Chelatococcus sp. YT9: one gene and its partner. The protein of the gene in region 1 interacts with the protein of each later gene in a pairwise test. Links are inferred from orthologs where the notes say so. Each region holds a gene or a part of one and is shown in the gene's direction. Other genes may lie near its edges.

What was found. The genes of interacting proteins can lie anywhere in the genome.
Region 2: the proteins of leuS (region 1) and ligA interact in binary tests that used the Escherichia coli proteins (3 or more experiments, as listed by UniProt). The link is inferred for Chelatococcus sp. YT9 from one-to-one orthologs.

Annotation. Positions count from the first base shown.
Region 1 is NZ_JAHBRW010000001.1:1,436,529-1,444,938, reverse strand. What follows is about bases 3,131-6,329. They hold leuS (leucine--tRNA ligase), read left to right. Parts: upstream 3,131-3,489; coding sequence 3,490-6,129; downstream 6,130-6,329. Other genes in these bases: lptE (LPS assembly lipoprotein LptE), read left to right, coding at 6,116-6,329; KIO76_RS06490 (YggS family pyridoxal phosphate-dependent enzyme), read right to left, coding at 3,131-3,267. Also shown: KIO76_RS06510 (L,D-transpeptidase family protein), read left to right, coding at 71-601; KIO76_RS06505 (HAD family hydrolase), read left to right, coding at 623-1,288; KIO76_RS06500 (hypothetical protein), read left to right, coding at 1,398-2,000; KIO76_RS06495 (hypothetical protein), read left to right, coding at 2,041-2,532; more of KIO76_RS06490, read right to left, coding at 2,551-3,130; more of lptE, read left to right, coding at 6,330-6,673; holA (DNA polymerase III subunit delta), read left to right, coding at 6,680-7,711; KIO76_RS06470 (ABC transporter ATP-binding protein), read right to left, coding at 7,881-8,410.
Region 2 is NZ_JAHBRW010000001.1:2,563,228-2,570,365, forward strand. The notes cover bases 1,821-4,774. They hold ligA (NAD-dependent DNA ligase LigA), read left to right. Parts: upstream 1,821-2,212; coding sequence 2,213-4,336; downstream 4,337-4,774. Other genes in these bases: recN (DNA repair protein RecN), read left to right, coding at 1,821-2,126; KIO76_RS11725 (50S ribosomal protein L11 methyltransferase), read left to right, coding at 4,460-4,774. Outside these bases: KIO76_RS11710 (outer membrane protein assembly factor BamD), read left to right, coding at 1-350; more of recN, read left to right, coding at 453-1,820; more of KIO76_RS11725, read left to right, coding at 4,775-5,437; KIO76_RS11730 (hypothetical protein), read right to left, coding at 5,719-5,913; KIO76_RS11735 (aminopeptidase P family protein), read left to right, coding at 6,193-7,138. UniProt on the Escherichia coli protein: DNA ligase that catalyzes the formation of phosphodiester linkages between 5'-phosphoryl and 3'-hydroxyl groups in double-stranded DNA using NAD as a coenzyme and as the energy source for the reaction.

The DNA of each region.
Region 1 (8,410 bases):
ACTATGTATGCCCCACGCGGCAAACAAGGCCTGAAGCAGCTTCGGGCTGTCCGCAAAAGCTCCTGCAAGCATGAAGCGCACAACAATTCCTGTTGTCCACGTCTACGCCTCTCCTCTCGATCGCACCCGCGGGGTCGTCGTCGCGGGGGCGTTGCATCTGCCCTGTGCATTGGGGCGCTCCGGCGTCGCGACTGTCAAACGCGAAGGCGATGGCCATACGCCGCGCGGACGCTTCCGGCTTCTCAGCCTCACCTATCGGGCCGATCACGGCCGCCGGCCCCGCTCGGGCCTTCCCACGCGCGTGACTCGCAAGAGCGATGGGTGGTGCGACGCGCCGGGCGACCGCCGCTATAATTGCCCGGTCGTCCTTCCCTATCCCGCCAGCGCCGAGAGCCTATGGCGCGACGATCATCTCTATGATGCCGTGGTGGATATTGCCTGGAACCGCGGGCCGCGGATTCCCGGCCGCGGTAGCGCCATCTTCCTGCATATCGCGCGATCCGGCTTCAGTCCAACGGAGGGCTGTGTGGCAGTTGATGCGAACGCCATCCGCCGGCTTTTGGCCGTGATCGGCCCTCATACCCGCCTCATCATCCATTGACTGGTAATGCCCGTGACATCAATGCCCCCCGCCACGCTTCTGTTCGACCTCGACGGCACGCTCGTGAACACGGATCATCTGCACTGGCGGGCCTTTCAGGATCTGCTGGGCGATTTCGATCGCACCATGGAGTGGGACGTGTTCGAGCGCGATATCATCGGGCGCGCCAATGCTGACATCATGGTGGGCCTGTTTCCCGAGCTCCCGATCGCCGAGCATGAGCGCCTTGCGGCCGCCAAGGAGGCCCTGTTCCGCAGCAAAGTTGAGGGACTCGAGCCGACGCCCGGGCTGGGTGATCTGTTGGCCTTTGCTCGTGCACATGGCATCGGCTGCGCCGTCGTCACTAACGCGCCGCGCGATAACGCGATGCTCCTCCTGAAGGGTCTGAAGCTCGATGCCCGTTTCGAAGCGGTGGTCATCGCCGATGAACTCCCTGCCCAGAAGCCCGATCCCTTGCCGTATCTCACCGGGCTTGAGGTCCTGAACGGCGACGCGCGACGCGCTCTTGCCTTCGAGGATTCTCGCTCCGGCATCAAGGCTGCCACGGCGGCCGGCATCCTGACTGTCGGCCTGACGACGTCGCTCAGCGAAGCGGCCTTGATGGACGCCGGGGCCTCACTTGCCGTGAACGATTTCACGGATCCACGGTTGGGAAGCCTCATTCGCGACCATCTTGGAATAGGTTAGCAGGGGCAAGATTGGCGGCATCCGGCAGGTGCTGCGCAATATCATGCGCCATCTGCGATGATTAAATAGCTTAATATATGAAAGCATATCTCATGCAGGAGCGTGAAATATGCAGAATGCGTTTGTTTTTCTCGGTAATGAAATCGGAAATATTTCCGCGGCAGTTATAAAGCAATGCAGGTTTTATGTTGAGTCGTCCCCGGATTACCGATTTGCGACGTTCTGTAACCGTGGCTCGAGTTTTTCGCCAGCCGTACGAGGCTGTCTGTCGGTGTTGCCCGAGTTCAGCACCGTTCACCTCGGTTTCATTGCCGCCCCGGATGGCCGACAAGTCATAGGCCGCACCCATCTTTTCCCCGATGTACCATCTTCCTTCGGGCGCATCCGCCGTGGCTTGATGGACCGCCGGGCGAAAATCTTTCCGTCGGTTTGGCTGCCGCCCCATGACCACGGGCGCGACAGGTTGATCGGGGCGCTCGATATTGGCCATTTCCTCCTCGATCTTGGGGTTCAGCCGCGTTTCCGCGTCAACCTGGCTCCAGGCTTGACCGACAACGCCATGTTTCACATCAACAATTTCCTCGCCACCAATGACGTTCCCATCACCTTGGTGACTTCACCGGCCGCCTGGTTTCCTGACTTTATCGGTGAAATGCCGAAGTCGGCCGAGCGTTCACACCGGATTAGCACGGCTCTGCGGTCAGTCACCTAAGGACGGGCAGCGCCTCACGCGACTGCGAACGCAACACCTTATGCGGAATCCCGCTCTGCTCTACCTCGGCAACTCGGATGATGCCCGGATACTGGCGCAATTGCCGCTGAGCCAGATGTACCTGACCACGCCGCGTCATCGGCGCTTTGCCACCTTCGAGGTCGATGCACTCGGCTTGTCAGCAGTCGAGCCCGGGGCGTTTTCAATGCTGGGCCGAGATGCCACCATTCAAGTCTTTTGCCGGCAAACGGCTTGCGGCCGCGATATCCTGGCCCGCCATCTGTTTCAGGAGGAACGCCCGGACGGCCAACCAGCGGATGATCGGGCCATATCCGCATCGGAGTTTACGGACTTCCTGGAAGCGTTGCGGCCCCCGATGCCGTTCACCATCGTTTTTCCGCCCGGCTTTGCGCCTGTGGGGAGGCTATTGCTGCGATATCATCTCACAGCCGGAGGAAAGAGGGTGACCTGTCTTTTCGATGACCAGCGCTGGCTGGCCGAGCCGCGTGGCGCTCTGCGGGATCTCCTCTAACAGGCGTAACGATTGCCGCTAGAGAGGCGGGCGGTGCCCGAAAATGGCGCTCCCCACGCGCACATGGGTCGCGCCGAGCATGACCGCCTGCTCGAAATCGCCGCTCATGCCCATCGACAGGAGCGGCAGGCCATGGTGGCGCGCGAGCGTCGCGAGCAGGGCGAAATGCGCGGAGGGCGGTTCATCGGCTGGCGGGATGCACATCAGGCCCTCGATCGCGAGACCGTGATGGTCACGCAGACGGGCGAGAAAGGCATCGAGGTCCGCCGGAGCAATGCCGGCCTTCTGCGGCTCGAGGCCGGTGTTGACCTCGACTAGGAGGCGGGGGCGGCGGCCGGTGGCCGCTTCCTCGCGCGGAATTTCCTTGGCGAGCGCGGCGGCAAGTGATTCGCGGTCGAGCGTGTGGATGACGTCGAACAGGGCCACGGCCTCGCGGGCCTTGTTGCTCTGCAAGGGCCCGATGAGATGGAGCTCGACGCCCGGAAAGCGCTCCCGGAGCGCCGGCCATTTGGCCTTGGCTTCCTGAACGCGGTTTTCGCCGAAAACGCGCTGGCCAGCCTCGAGCACAGGCAGGATTTCCGCTGCGGCGAATGTCTTGGAGACAGCGACGAGCGTCACGTCGGACGGATCGCGCCCTTCCTCACGCGCGGTGCGGGCAATGGCATCGCGAACCGCTGCCAGCCGCGTCGCAGCGTCGGACCCGGAACTCGTATCGATGGACGATGCACTAGCCATTGTCCTCACCAAATCTTTCACTGAATCCGTCTTTGTCCATCCGGCCACAGAGGGCGTTAAAAGGCTGCCCATTGTTGACCGCTTCCTTCATTCGTGTCCTAGTCCGATCGACCTCGGTGAGGCAATGCCGCTGCGCCGCTTTTGACGCATGGGGCATGGTTCTGAGCCGATTCCCTTCATTTTGCGCTCCCTCAGGAGCGAACGACCGGACCGACGACAGCAATGAGCGTGGAGCGTTACAACCCGAAGGAAGCCGAGCCGAAATGGCGCAAGGTGTGGGACGAGCGTCAGCTCTTCCGCACCGACAATGCGGATCCGCGCCCAAAATACTATGTGCTCGAGATGTTTCCCTATCCTTCGGGACGCATCCACATGGGTCACGTGCGCAACTATACCATGGGCGACGTGGTTGCGCGCTACAAGCGCGCCAAGGGTTTCAACGTGCTGCACCCCATGGGCTGGGACGCCTTCGGCATGCCGGCCGAGAACGCGGCGATGGCGAACAAGGTGCATCCGCGCGAGTGGACCTACGCCAATATCGCATCGATGCGCGACCAGTTGAAATCGATGGGCCTGTCGCTCGACTGGAGCCGGGAGATCGCGACCTGCGATCCCGCTTATTATCGCCACCAGCAGCGCATGTTCATCGATTTCCTGAAGGCGGGCCTCGTCTCTCGCAAGACGGCGCGCGTCAATTGGGATCCGGTGGACCATACCGTGCTCGCCAACGAGCAGGTCATCGATGGACGTGGCTGGCGCTCCGGCGCGCTGGTGGAGCAGCGCGAGCTCACGCAATGGTTCTTCACCATCACACGTTACGCGCAAGACCTGGAGAACGCCCTCGATGGGCTGACGCGCTGGCCTGAGAAGGTCCGCATCATGCAGAAGAACTGGATCGGCCGGTCGGAAGGCCTCTTGGTCCGCTTCGCGCTCAAGGGCGGTGAGCCCGGTGAGGTCCAGGTTTATACCACGCGGCCGGACACCCTGTTCGGCGCGAGCTTCGTGGCGATCGCGGCGGATCATCCCATCGCCCGCAAGGCTGCCGAGGGCAATGCCGGGCTCGCGGCCTTCATCGAGGAGTGCAAGCGCACCGGCACGGCTCAGGAGATCATCGACAAGGCCGAGAAGCGCGGTTTCGACACCGGCCTCAAGGCCGTACATCCCTTCGATCCCAACTGGACGCTGCCGGTCTATGTCGCCAATTTCGTGCTGATGGACTACGGCACGGGCGCCATCTTCGGTTGCCCCGCGCATGACCAGCGCGACCTCGAGTTCGCCCGGGCCTACGGCCTGCCGGTCAAGGCCGTGGTGCGCCCGGACGGCGCCGACGATGACTTCACCGTCGCTGACACGGCTTATGACGGCGACGGCCGTCTCTTCAACTCGGCCTTTCTGGATGGCTTCGGCATTCCAGAGGCCAAGGAGGAGGTCGCCAGGCGTCTGGAAAGTCGCGACCTCGACGGGCGGCCGGTGGCCGAGCGTAAGGTCAACTATCGCCTGCGCGACTGGGGTGTGTCACGCCAGCGCTATTGGGGCTGCCCGATCCCGATCATTCACTGCGAGAGCTGCGGTGTCGTTCCGGTGCCCGCCGAAAGCCTCCCGGTGACTCTGCCCGAGGACGTCTCCTTCGACGTGCCGGGCAATCCGCTCGACCGCCATCCCACCTGGAAGCATGTGGCCTGCCCCAACTGCGGCAAGCCGGCGGTGCGTGAGACCGACACCATGGACACCTTCGTGGATTCGTCCTGGTACTATGCCCGCTTCACCGATCCCTTCCTGGAAACCGAGCCGACGGACCGGGCGGTGGTCGATCGCTGGCTGCCGGTGGACCAGTACATCGGCGGCGTGGAGCATGCGATCCTGCATCTCCTCTACTCCCGCTTCTTCATGCGGGCCATGAGCGCAACCGGCCATTCCGGGCTGGACGAGCCCTTCGAGGGCTTGTTCACCCAGGGCATGGTGGTGCATGAGACCTACCGCGGGGTGGACGGGCAATGGCTGCAGCCATCAGAGATCCGTATCACCACGGAAGGCGGCGAGCGCCGCGCCATCGAGCTGTCCACTGGCGCGGATGTCGAGATCGGCTCCATCGAGAAGATGTCGAAGTCGAAGAAGAACACGGTCGACCCTGACGACATCATCGGCACCTTCGGCGCGGATACCGCGCGCTTCTTCATGCTGTCGGACTCGCCGCCCGAGCGCGACGTCATCTGGACAGAGGACGGGGTGCAAAGTTCTCACCGCTTCGTCCAGCGTGTCTGGCGCCTCATCAATGAAGTTGCCACCATAACGGGCATCGTGAAGGACGAGCCGGCGGCCACCGAGCTCGACGCGGCCTCGCTCGCGTTGCGCAAAGCCGCCCATCGCGCGCTGGCGACGGCCGGAGAGGATATCGAACGCCTGCGCTTCAACCGCGCCGTAGCCCAGCTCTATGAACTCACCAATGCCCTCCAAGCGGCGGCCGTTGGTGCGCGTCAGGCGGGCGAGGCTGGCGGTATCGAGGATATCTCGGCCGACATGCGTTTCGCGCTCTACGAGGCGGCGACCATTCTCGTGCAACTCGCCGCCCCAATGATGCCGCATCTCGCCGAAGAATGCTGGTCGGTTCTCGGCTATACCAACCTGGTGGCTGAGACCGCATGGCCGGTCGCAGACAGTTCTCTCCTCGTCGAGGACGAGATCACGCTGCCGGTTCAGGTCAACGGCAAGCGCCGCGGCGATGTCACCGTCGCTCGTGACGCCGATTCGGCGACCGTCGAGGCGGCGGTGCTCGCGTTGGAAGCCGTGCAGCGGGCCGTTGAGGGGCGGCCGATCAAGAAGATCATTGTGGTTCCGCAAAGGATCGTGAATGTCGTCGCCTGACGTGAAGCGTCGAGCACCGCTTCTACCCGTTGTGCTCACACTGGCCGTCGCCTTGTCGCTGGGCGGATGTTTCCGCCCACTTTATGGGACGACGTCTGCCGGCACTTCTGTGCGGTCGGACCTGGCTGCGATCGAGGTCGCTCCGATGGGGGCGGCCGTCGGCCAGGAGCGCATGGCTCACTACCTGCGCAACGAGACCGTTTTTGCGCTAAACGGGGGCGCCCCGGCCGGCGACAAACGTTACCGGCTCGAGTTGACGGTTTCAGAGCGCGTTCAGACCGCGATCGTCGATTCGTCCACCGGTAACGCACAGTCGGCGACACTGATCGGGACCGCGAACTACACGCTCCGGCCCTACGCCGGGGGTGATCCGATCTTCACAGGCAAGGCCGTTGCATCCGCGTCCTACGACCGTAGCCCGCAACGCTTTGCGTCCCTGCGCGCGGCCCGGGATGCGGAGATCCTGGTCGCCAAGCAGCTGGCTGAACAGATCAAGACCCAGCTTGCGGCGCGGATGGCCAATCGGCAGGTCGCGGGCCTCTGATCGCCGATGGTCGCGGTCAAGGCCAGCGATGCCGAGACGGTGCTGCGGCGGCAGGATCTCCGCGCTGCCGTCGTGCTCCTGTATGGTCCTGACGGCGGGCTTGTTTCGGAGCGAGCGCGGGCGCTCGCGGAACGCAGCGTCAGTGATCCGGGCGATCCTTTCCAGCTCGTCAAGATGGACGGCGACGATATCGCCGGCGACCCTCTGCGGCTGGCCGACGAGGCCAATACCATCGGGCTCTTCGGCGGCAAGCGTGCCATTCGCGTCAGGGTCGGCAGCCGCAATCTGGCTCCTGCCGTCACGACGGTGCTGGCGACGCCGCCGGAGGACGCCATCATCGTCATCGAGGCGGGCGAACTCCAGAAGTCTTCGCCGCTCCGCGTTCTCTGCGAGAAATCGCCGGCCGCGCTCGCGATCGCCTGCTATGCCGACGACGCTCGCAGCCTCGCGGCGCTCATCGACACGAGCGTAAAGAGCGCAGGGCTCACCATCGATGCCGAGGCCAAGGCGCATCTGCTAGGCCTCCTCGGCGCCGACCGTGGCGCAACGCGGGGCGAGATCGACAAGCTCGTCCTCTATGCCCATGGCAAAGGGGCTATCACCGTCGAAGATATCGAGGCAGTGATCGGCGATGTTTCCGCGCTCGCCATGGATGCAGCTGTCGACGCCGCCTTTACGGGCGACTTGGTTGAACTCGACCGAGCTTTCACCAGGCTCATGGGTGAGGGGACGGATGCCGGGACGCTGCTGGGCTATGCGTTACGGCATGCGCTCATGTTGGCGCAGGCGCGCGTCGGTGTTGATCGCGGCGCGCCGACGGCCGCGGCCGTAAAGACGATGCGCGGCCTCTATTTCAAGCGCGAAAGCACCGTAGAGCGGCAGTTGCGGGTCTGGACGACGCCGATGCTGCGTGGCGTTGTCGTTGACCTTGGTGCCGGTGTTGCTGCGACACGACGGCAGGCGGGCCTTGCCAGTGAATTGGCCTTGAAATGCCTCTGGTCAGTGGCGCTGGCGGCCCGGCGGGCTGGCCGGCGGTAAGCGTCGGCCCCGTTGCTCCCTGCCGCAGGGGAGGGGGTCTCACGTCGCGAATTGCATATCGCGGCCCGTAGCTCCTCCGCCGCGGCACGCTGCGCGCAGTCTGTTTTCGCTAACAATGCCATACCGCTCGCCCGTGCGCGGAGGGGTGGGGGCTGGGATCTCACGAAGCTCAGCCTCGCCTGAAGCCGGCGCTCGCAACCATGAGATCGTGGGTATAGGCGGTGCTGATCTGGCGGGCGGCGAGATCCTGGGCCGAAATTTCCTCCACCGCCTGCCCCTTCTGCATGACAAGCAGCCGGTCGCACATATGGGTGACCACAGCGAGGTCATGGCTGACGAGCACGTAGGTCAGCCGGCGCTCGCGTCTGAGCTGCTCCAGCAGATTGAGGACTTCGGCCTGCACGGAGGCATCGAGGGCAGAGGTCGGCTCGTCCAGGAGCAGCACCTCCGGTTCCAGAAGGAGCGCCCGCGCAATGGCGACGCGCTGGCGCTGGCCGCCGGACAGCTGGTGCGGATAGCGGAAGCGAAAGCCTTTTCCCAGCCCCACCTCGTCGAGCGCGCGGGCGATGCGGCGTTCGCCGTCGCCGATGCCGTGGATGGCGAGCGGTTCGGCAAGGGCCCTGTCAATGGTCTGGCGGGGATGCAATGAGCCGTAAGGGTCCTGAAACACCATCTGGACATGGCGGTAGAAGGCCTTGC
Region 2 (7,138 bases), 1.1 Mb from region 1 along the record:
TCAAGATCCAAGTGCTGCGCGACCAGCTCGCCGGCAAGGAGATGGAAGTCGGGCGCTACTACCTGAAGCAACGTAACTACACCGCTGCCATCAACCGCTTCCGCATCGTGGTCAGCAAATATCAGACGACCCGCCATGTCGAAGAGGCGCTGGAGCGTCTCGTGGAGGCCTATATGGCACTCGGGATCGTCGCCGAAGCGCAGACGGCGGCCGCCGTGCTCGGCCACAACTTCCCGGACAGCCAGTGGTATAAAGATGCCTATGCGCTTCTCGCCAAGGACGGGATCCAGCCGCGTGAAGACACCGGCTCCTGGATCAGCAAGCTCTTCAGCGGTGGCCGGACGGGCTAACTCGCCTCTCGGACTGGCGGCCCTTGCGAAGCGGGCCGTCAGCCTCACATACGTGCGTTATTTCGGTTGCATTGATCGCTCCTGTTGCGTTGAGACTGGCTGATGCTGACCCAGCTCACGATTCGCGACATCGTCCTCATAGACCGCCTCGATCTCACGTTCGACGGCGGTCTCAGTGTTTTGACGGGCGAAACCGGTGCCGGAAAGTCGATCCTGCTCGATGCTTTCGCCCTGGCGCTCGGTGGCCGCGGCGATGGCTCGCTGGCCCGGCATGGTCAACCACAGGGTCAGGTCACGGCTGTCTTTGATCTCGCGAGCGATCATCCGGTGCGCCGGTCGTTGGCCAGCTACGATATCGAATCGGACGGCGATCTCATCTTGCGCCGGGTTCAATATGCCGACGGCCGGACGCGCGCCTTTGTCAATGACCAGCCCGTCAGCGTCCAGGTGTTGAAGGCCATCGGCGGCGAGCTCGTCGAGATCCACGGCCAGCATGACGACCGCGCCCTCGTTGACCCCGCGCAGCACCGCTCCCTTCTCGACGCTTTCGGCGGTCTCAATGCTGATGCGGCGGCTCTGCGCGAGGCGCATGCCAGGCTGGCGGACACCCGGGGCAACTTGAAGCGCCATACCGACAGGATGGAAGCGGCCCGCAAGGAAGTCGATTTCCTGCGTCACGCGGTGGAGGAGCTTTCGCGGCTGGCACCGGAGGCCGGTGAGGAAGAACGGCTCGCCGAGCGCCGCCAGACGATGATGCAGGCCGAGAAAGTGGCAAAGGATATCGCTGAAGCATTCGATGCTGTCAGCGGTCCCGCTTCTCCGGTTCCGGTGCTGTCGGCGGCGGTACGGCGTCTCGAGCGGCGGGCTACGCAGGCGCCGCAGCTAGTTGAGCCCAGCGTGAAAGCGCTCGATGCGGCTCTCGTCGCCCTTGACGATGCGCGCGCGGTTATCGAGACGGCCTTGCGTGATGCTGAATTCGATCCGCGGGACCTTGAGATGGTCGAGGAGCGGCTGTTTGCCCTGCGCGCGGCTGCCCGCAAATATGACGTGCCGGCCGACGACCTTGCCGCATTGTGCGAGCGCTACACGTCTGATGTCGCCAGCATCGATGCCGGCGAGGCCGAGCTTGCGACGCTGGAGCAGGCCGTCGTTGCCGCGGAAGCGCTTTACGTCAGGAGGGCAGAGGCCCTCAGCAAGGCACGCCGCAAAGTGGCAGCGAAGCTCGATGCGGCTGTCAATGCCGAGCTACCGCCGCTTAAGCTGGAGCGGGCGCGTTTCATCACGCGGGTCGACGTGGACGAGACGGCGCGCCTCGCTGAGGGCTTCGACCGGGTCGAGTTCTGGGTGGAGACAAATCCGGGAACCCGGCCGGGACCGCTGATGAAGGTTGCCTCGGGCGGCGAGCTCTCCCGCTTCATGCTCGCGCTGAAGGTCGTGCTCGCGGATCGCGGCTCCGCTCCGACACTGGTTTTTGACGAGATTGACACCGGCGTCGGCGGGGCGGTGGCTGATGCCATTGGTGCGCGGCTCGGACGGATGGCGGATCAGGTTCAGGTCATCGCTGTCACCCACGCGCCGCAGGTGGCCGCGCGCGCCGACAGCCACTTCCTCATCGCCAAGGAGGCTGTGTCAGCCAAGGACAAGCGCGTGGCCACGCGGGTGCTGCCGCTCGAGGCTGATACGCGGCGCGAGGAGATCGCTCGCATGCTCGCCGGGGCCACGATCACCGAGGAGGCCCGCGCCGCCGCTGCCCGCCTTCTGGAAGCGGCGGGGTGAAGGCTTTATAAGGCGGCTTCAGGATTCTCTCCGTCATCGCCGAGCTTGCGCGGCGCGCGATTCGGGGCGACAGGAAGAGTCAGGCCATGTCACAGGATAACCCCCTCCGTACTGTCGCTGTTGCCGTGCTCACGCCGCGGGAGGCGAAGCGCGAGCATGCGGATCTCCAGGGGGAGATCGCCGCCCACGATATCCGCTATCACCAGCAGGATGCCCCAACGATATCGGATGCGGAGTACGATGCGTTACGGCGGCGCTATGACGAGATCGAGGCACGTTTCCCGGCGCTGAAGACGGGTGACAGCCTTTCGGACAAGGTTGGCGCCGCCCCTTCGGAGAAATTCGCCAAGATCCGCCACCGCGTGCCGATGCTCTCGCTCGCCAATGGCTTTGCCGACGATGACGTGCGCGAATTCGTGGGCCGCATTCGCCGGTTCCTCGACCTGAAGGCCGATGCGGAGATCGCCCTCACGGCCGAACCCAAGATCGACGGGCTCTCCCTCAGCCTCCGCTACCAATCGGGACATCTCGTCAGCGCAGCGACGCGCGGTGACGGCGAGGTGGGGGAGGATGTGACGGCCAACGCGCGGACGGTCGACGACATCCCGCAGCGCCTTGATGCTGCCGATGTGCCTGACGTCATCGAAGTGCGCGGTGAAGTCTACATGCGCCACGCGGATTTCACGGCGTTGAACGAGCGCCAGACATTGGCGGGCAAACCCGTCTTCGCCAACCCGCGCAACGCCGCGGCCGGCTCGCTGCGCCAGCTGGATGCCTCAATTACCAAATCCCGTCCGCTCGCCTTCTTCGCCTATGCCTGGGGTGATCGGACTGCCCTGCCGGCGGACACCCAGATGGGCGTGATCGAGGCTTTCGGTCGCTGGGGCTTCCGCATCAACCCCTGGATGAAGCGCTGCGAGACGGTCGAGGATCTGATCGCCCACTATCACGCCATCGAGGCCGAGCGCGCCAATCTCGGCTATGACATCGACGGGGTCGTCTACAAGGTGGACAGTCTGGCGCTGCAGCAGCGCCTTGGCTTCGTGTCGCGGGCACCGCGGTGGGCGCTGGCACACAAATTCCCGGCCGAGCAGGCGATGACGAAACTCCTTGCGATTGAGATCCAGGTGGGACGCACAGGCGCGCTCACGCCGGTCGCGAAGCTCAAGCCTATCACGGTTGGCGGCGTGGTAGTCTCGAATGCAACCCTGCACAATGAGGATGAGATCGCCCGCAAGGACGTTCGGGTTGGGGACACCGTCGTCGTGCAGCGCGCCGGCGATGTCATTCCCCAGGTGGTATCGGTGGTGGCCGACAAGCGGCCGGCCGGCGCCGTGCCTTACGTCTTCCCGAAGACATGCCCAGTCTGCGGCAGCCATGCGGAACGTGAAATCAATCCGCGCACGGGACGCGAGGACGTGGTGCGGCGCTGCACAGGCGGCCTGACCTGTGCCGCGCAGGCGATGGAGCGCCTCAAGCATTTCGTCTCGCGCGATGCCTTCGACATCGATGGGCTCGGCGATAAGCAGATCGAGCTCTTCTATCGCGAGGGCATGATTCGTGCGCCGCAGGATATCTTCGCGCTGGAGACCCGCGACAAGGCGAATTTGCAGAAGCTCAGGGATCGCGAGGGCTTCGGGGAGACGAGCGTGCGCAACCTCTTCGCCTCAATCGAGGCGAGGCGGCATGTGCCGGTCAATCGCTTCATCTTCGCGCTCGGCATCCGCCACGTGGGAGAGACGACCGCTCGCCTGCTCGCCCGGCATTTCGGCTCTTTCGATGCGCTCCGCGAGACTGCGACCCGCGCCGCCGACCAGACGAGCGATGCGTGGGCCGAACTCACCGCCATCGACGGTATCGGCATCATCGTTGCCGAAGCGATCGTGCAGTTCTTCGCCGAGGAGCACAACCAGCTGACGCTCGATGCCATCCTGGCGGAGGTCACGCCGGAGCCGCTGGAAGCCGTGCAGAGCGACAGTCCGGTCGCAGGCAAGACGGTGGTGTTCACCGGTTCGCTGGAGCGCATGTCGCGCGACGAAGCAAAGGCCATGGCGGAGGGGCTTGGCGCCAAGGTAGCCGGCTCCGTCTCCAAAAAGACGGACCTCGTGGTGGCGGGGCCCGGTGCGGGCTCCAAGCTCACCAAAGCCAAGGAGTTCGACATCGAGGTGATCGACGAGGAGACCTGGCTCCGGCGTGTCGGGCGGTTGTGAGCCCCGGTTCGCCACCGCTCCGTACGTCCGCGAAACTTGATGTCGAGACGTGACAATGCCGCTCCGCTGTGATCATTGCATTGCAACGCCGCGCGCGGTCGATGTTCTTTGTGATTGGTACCCATGCTCGAAGGTCTTCCTCCCCACACTCCCACCCATGTGCTGCGCATCGAGACCGATGAGGCGTCGGCCCGGCGGCTGACGGATTTGCTCGGGGAGGTCTTCGATCCTGCGGAGACCGCCGTCGCTGCCTTCGAAATTGAGCCCGCAGATCCCAAGGAGGGGAACGCCGCGGCGCAGCCCTGGCTGCTGGAAGCCTATTTCTCGCGCGAGCCCGATGAGACGGCTATCCGCGATCTTCTGCGCCTCATCGTCGGGGAAAGGGCCGATACGGCTGTGTTTGATGCGGTTGCCGCCAAGGATTGGGTGAAGGCGAGCCTCGATGGCCTCAAGCCGGTGCGGGCAGGGCGTTTTCTCGTCCACGGCGGCCATGACCGTGACGTGGTGAAGACCAACGACATTGCGCTTGAAATCGAAGCAGCGCTGGCCTTCGGTACAGGCCACCACGGAACGACCCTCGGTTGCCTCATGGCACTCAAGGACGTGCTGAAGCAACGGCGGCCGCGTCATGTTCTCGATGTCGGCACCGGCACGGGCATCCTGGGAATCGCTGCCGCCAAGGCTCTCAAGACGCGGGTTATCGCCGGCGACATTGATCCCATCGCGGTCGAGGTAGCGCGGCGCAATGCGCAGCTCAACGCGGCGGCCGGCCATCTCCGTCTCTATGTCGCGCCTGGCGTGCGCCACGCCCTCGCGGGGCGGCCGGGGCGGTTCGACCTTGTCTTCGCCAATATCTTGGCACGGCCGCTCAGGCGCTTGGCGCCCTCCATCGCGGCGGTGCTGGCGCCCAACGGCTTGCTCGTGCTTTCCGGATTGTTGCCGGGCGATGTCCCCGGTGTGCTTTCGGCCTATGCAGCCCAGGGACTGCGCCTCATGCAGCAAAGCCAGCGCGACGGCTGGGCAACCCTGCGTCTGCGCAAGGGCGGTGCAGCCGCTCGCAAGCCGAGGCGCCCGACAGCAAAAGCCCGCCCCTGGCTTTGACCGGGCGGGCTCGCGAACAACCGTTCCGCTGCCTCGAAAGCTTCGAGGCTTTGGCAGGGACCGTTGGCTGATAGTCTTTAGATATTCGGATAGCGCTTTGCCATCTCGGCGCGCAGTTCCATCGCTTCATGAACGACGTCGTGCACTGCGGCGATGAAGCGTGCCACGCTGTTGAAGAGGGTCACCAGGATCATCTCAATGTTCCTTGCTGTGCTTCCCCTGCGGAATACCGTCATCGTGGAAGCGTCGACAACGGATCGAGGCCTTAGCCTCACCAAACATCAGTTCGCGGATTTTTCCGCCTTGTGCATCGCGACCAACTCGCGTGCCAATGAGGGATAGTGCTGTTCGAAATAGCGCTGGGCCTTCGCCATCTGCGCCGCCTCGATCTTCGCCCAAAGCCGCTCAATAAAACCGACAGCCTTCCGCGGCTTCTTCGCCGCTACGGCATAGCCGGACATTGCTACTTCTGCCATTGCCGCCTCCGGATCTGGACGGACATCGCCGTCCCTTCATGCATCGCAATATAGGGAATGCTGCATCTGCGAAGAAGATGGGTCAGCGCATATGACCTAACTTAGATATGCAATAAATGCAGGTCTCGTGCGGATCTTGCCTCTCGATGCACGCGAAATGCGCCCAGGGTGCATGTTTCCGTGTCAAAACGGGCAAAAACTGGCCTGTCGCGTTGCGGCGGCGTTAACCCGTCATTAGTCTTGATCGACACGTTCGCGGATGAATACGGTGGGATCTCAATGGCATCTTCTGTTTTCCAGAGCTTCGACAAGCCCACCTCGGCGTCAACCGGTGCTCCCCGTCTCGCAGCCCTGCGCGAGGAACTCGTCAGACGTGGTGTCGACGGCTTTGTGGTGCCACGGGCTGACCAGCATCAGGGGGAATATGTGCCCCCGAGCGATGACCGTCTTGCATGGCTGACCAGTTTCTCAGGCTCGGCGGGATATGCCGTGGTGCTGGTGAATGCGGCTGCGGTGCTTGTGGATGGCCGCTATACGCTGCAGGTGCGAGATGAAGTCGACTTAGACGTCTTCACACCGGTTGCGCTAGCGGAAACAAGCGTCGAAAGCTGGATCGAGGCCAATCTGCCGGCCGGGGGCCGGCTGGGCTACGATCCCTGGCTGCACACGGTGCCGCAGGCCGAGCGTCTGGCTGCCGCCGTGGATGCAGCTGGCGGGGAACTGGTGGCGCTGTCCCCGAATCCGTTAGACTTGGTGTGGAGCGATCGTCCGGCTGCACCCGCGTCACCGGTCGTCGTTCATCCGTCGGAGTTCGCGGGCGAGGCTGCGGATGCGAAAGTAGCCGCCGTGCAGGAGGCGCTCTCCAAGGCGCGTGTCGGCGCCCTTGTCATCAGTGATCCGCATAACCTTGCCTGGCTCTTCAACATCCGTGGCGGCGACGTCAGTCACACGCCCCTCGTTTTGGCCTACGCGCTCCTGCCGGCGCAGGGACGCGCGACTTTGTTCATCGAGCCTGGGCGTGTCGATCAAGAGGTTCGCGCCCATCTCGCTGGTGTCGCCGATATCGTCTCGCCGGCGGCCTTTAACGAAGCTCTCGCGGCGGTCGCGGCCAAGGGAGCGCCAGTACGCCTCGACGCTGCGACAGGTGCGATGGCGCTGAAACAGGCGATCGAGCAGGGTGGCGGCAGGGTGGATGTCGGCGCGGATCCCATCACGCGATTGAAAG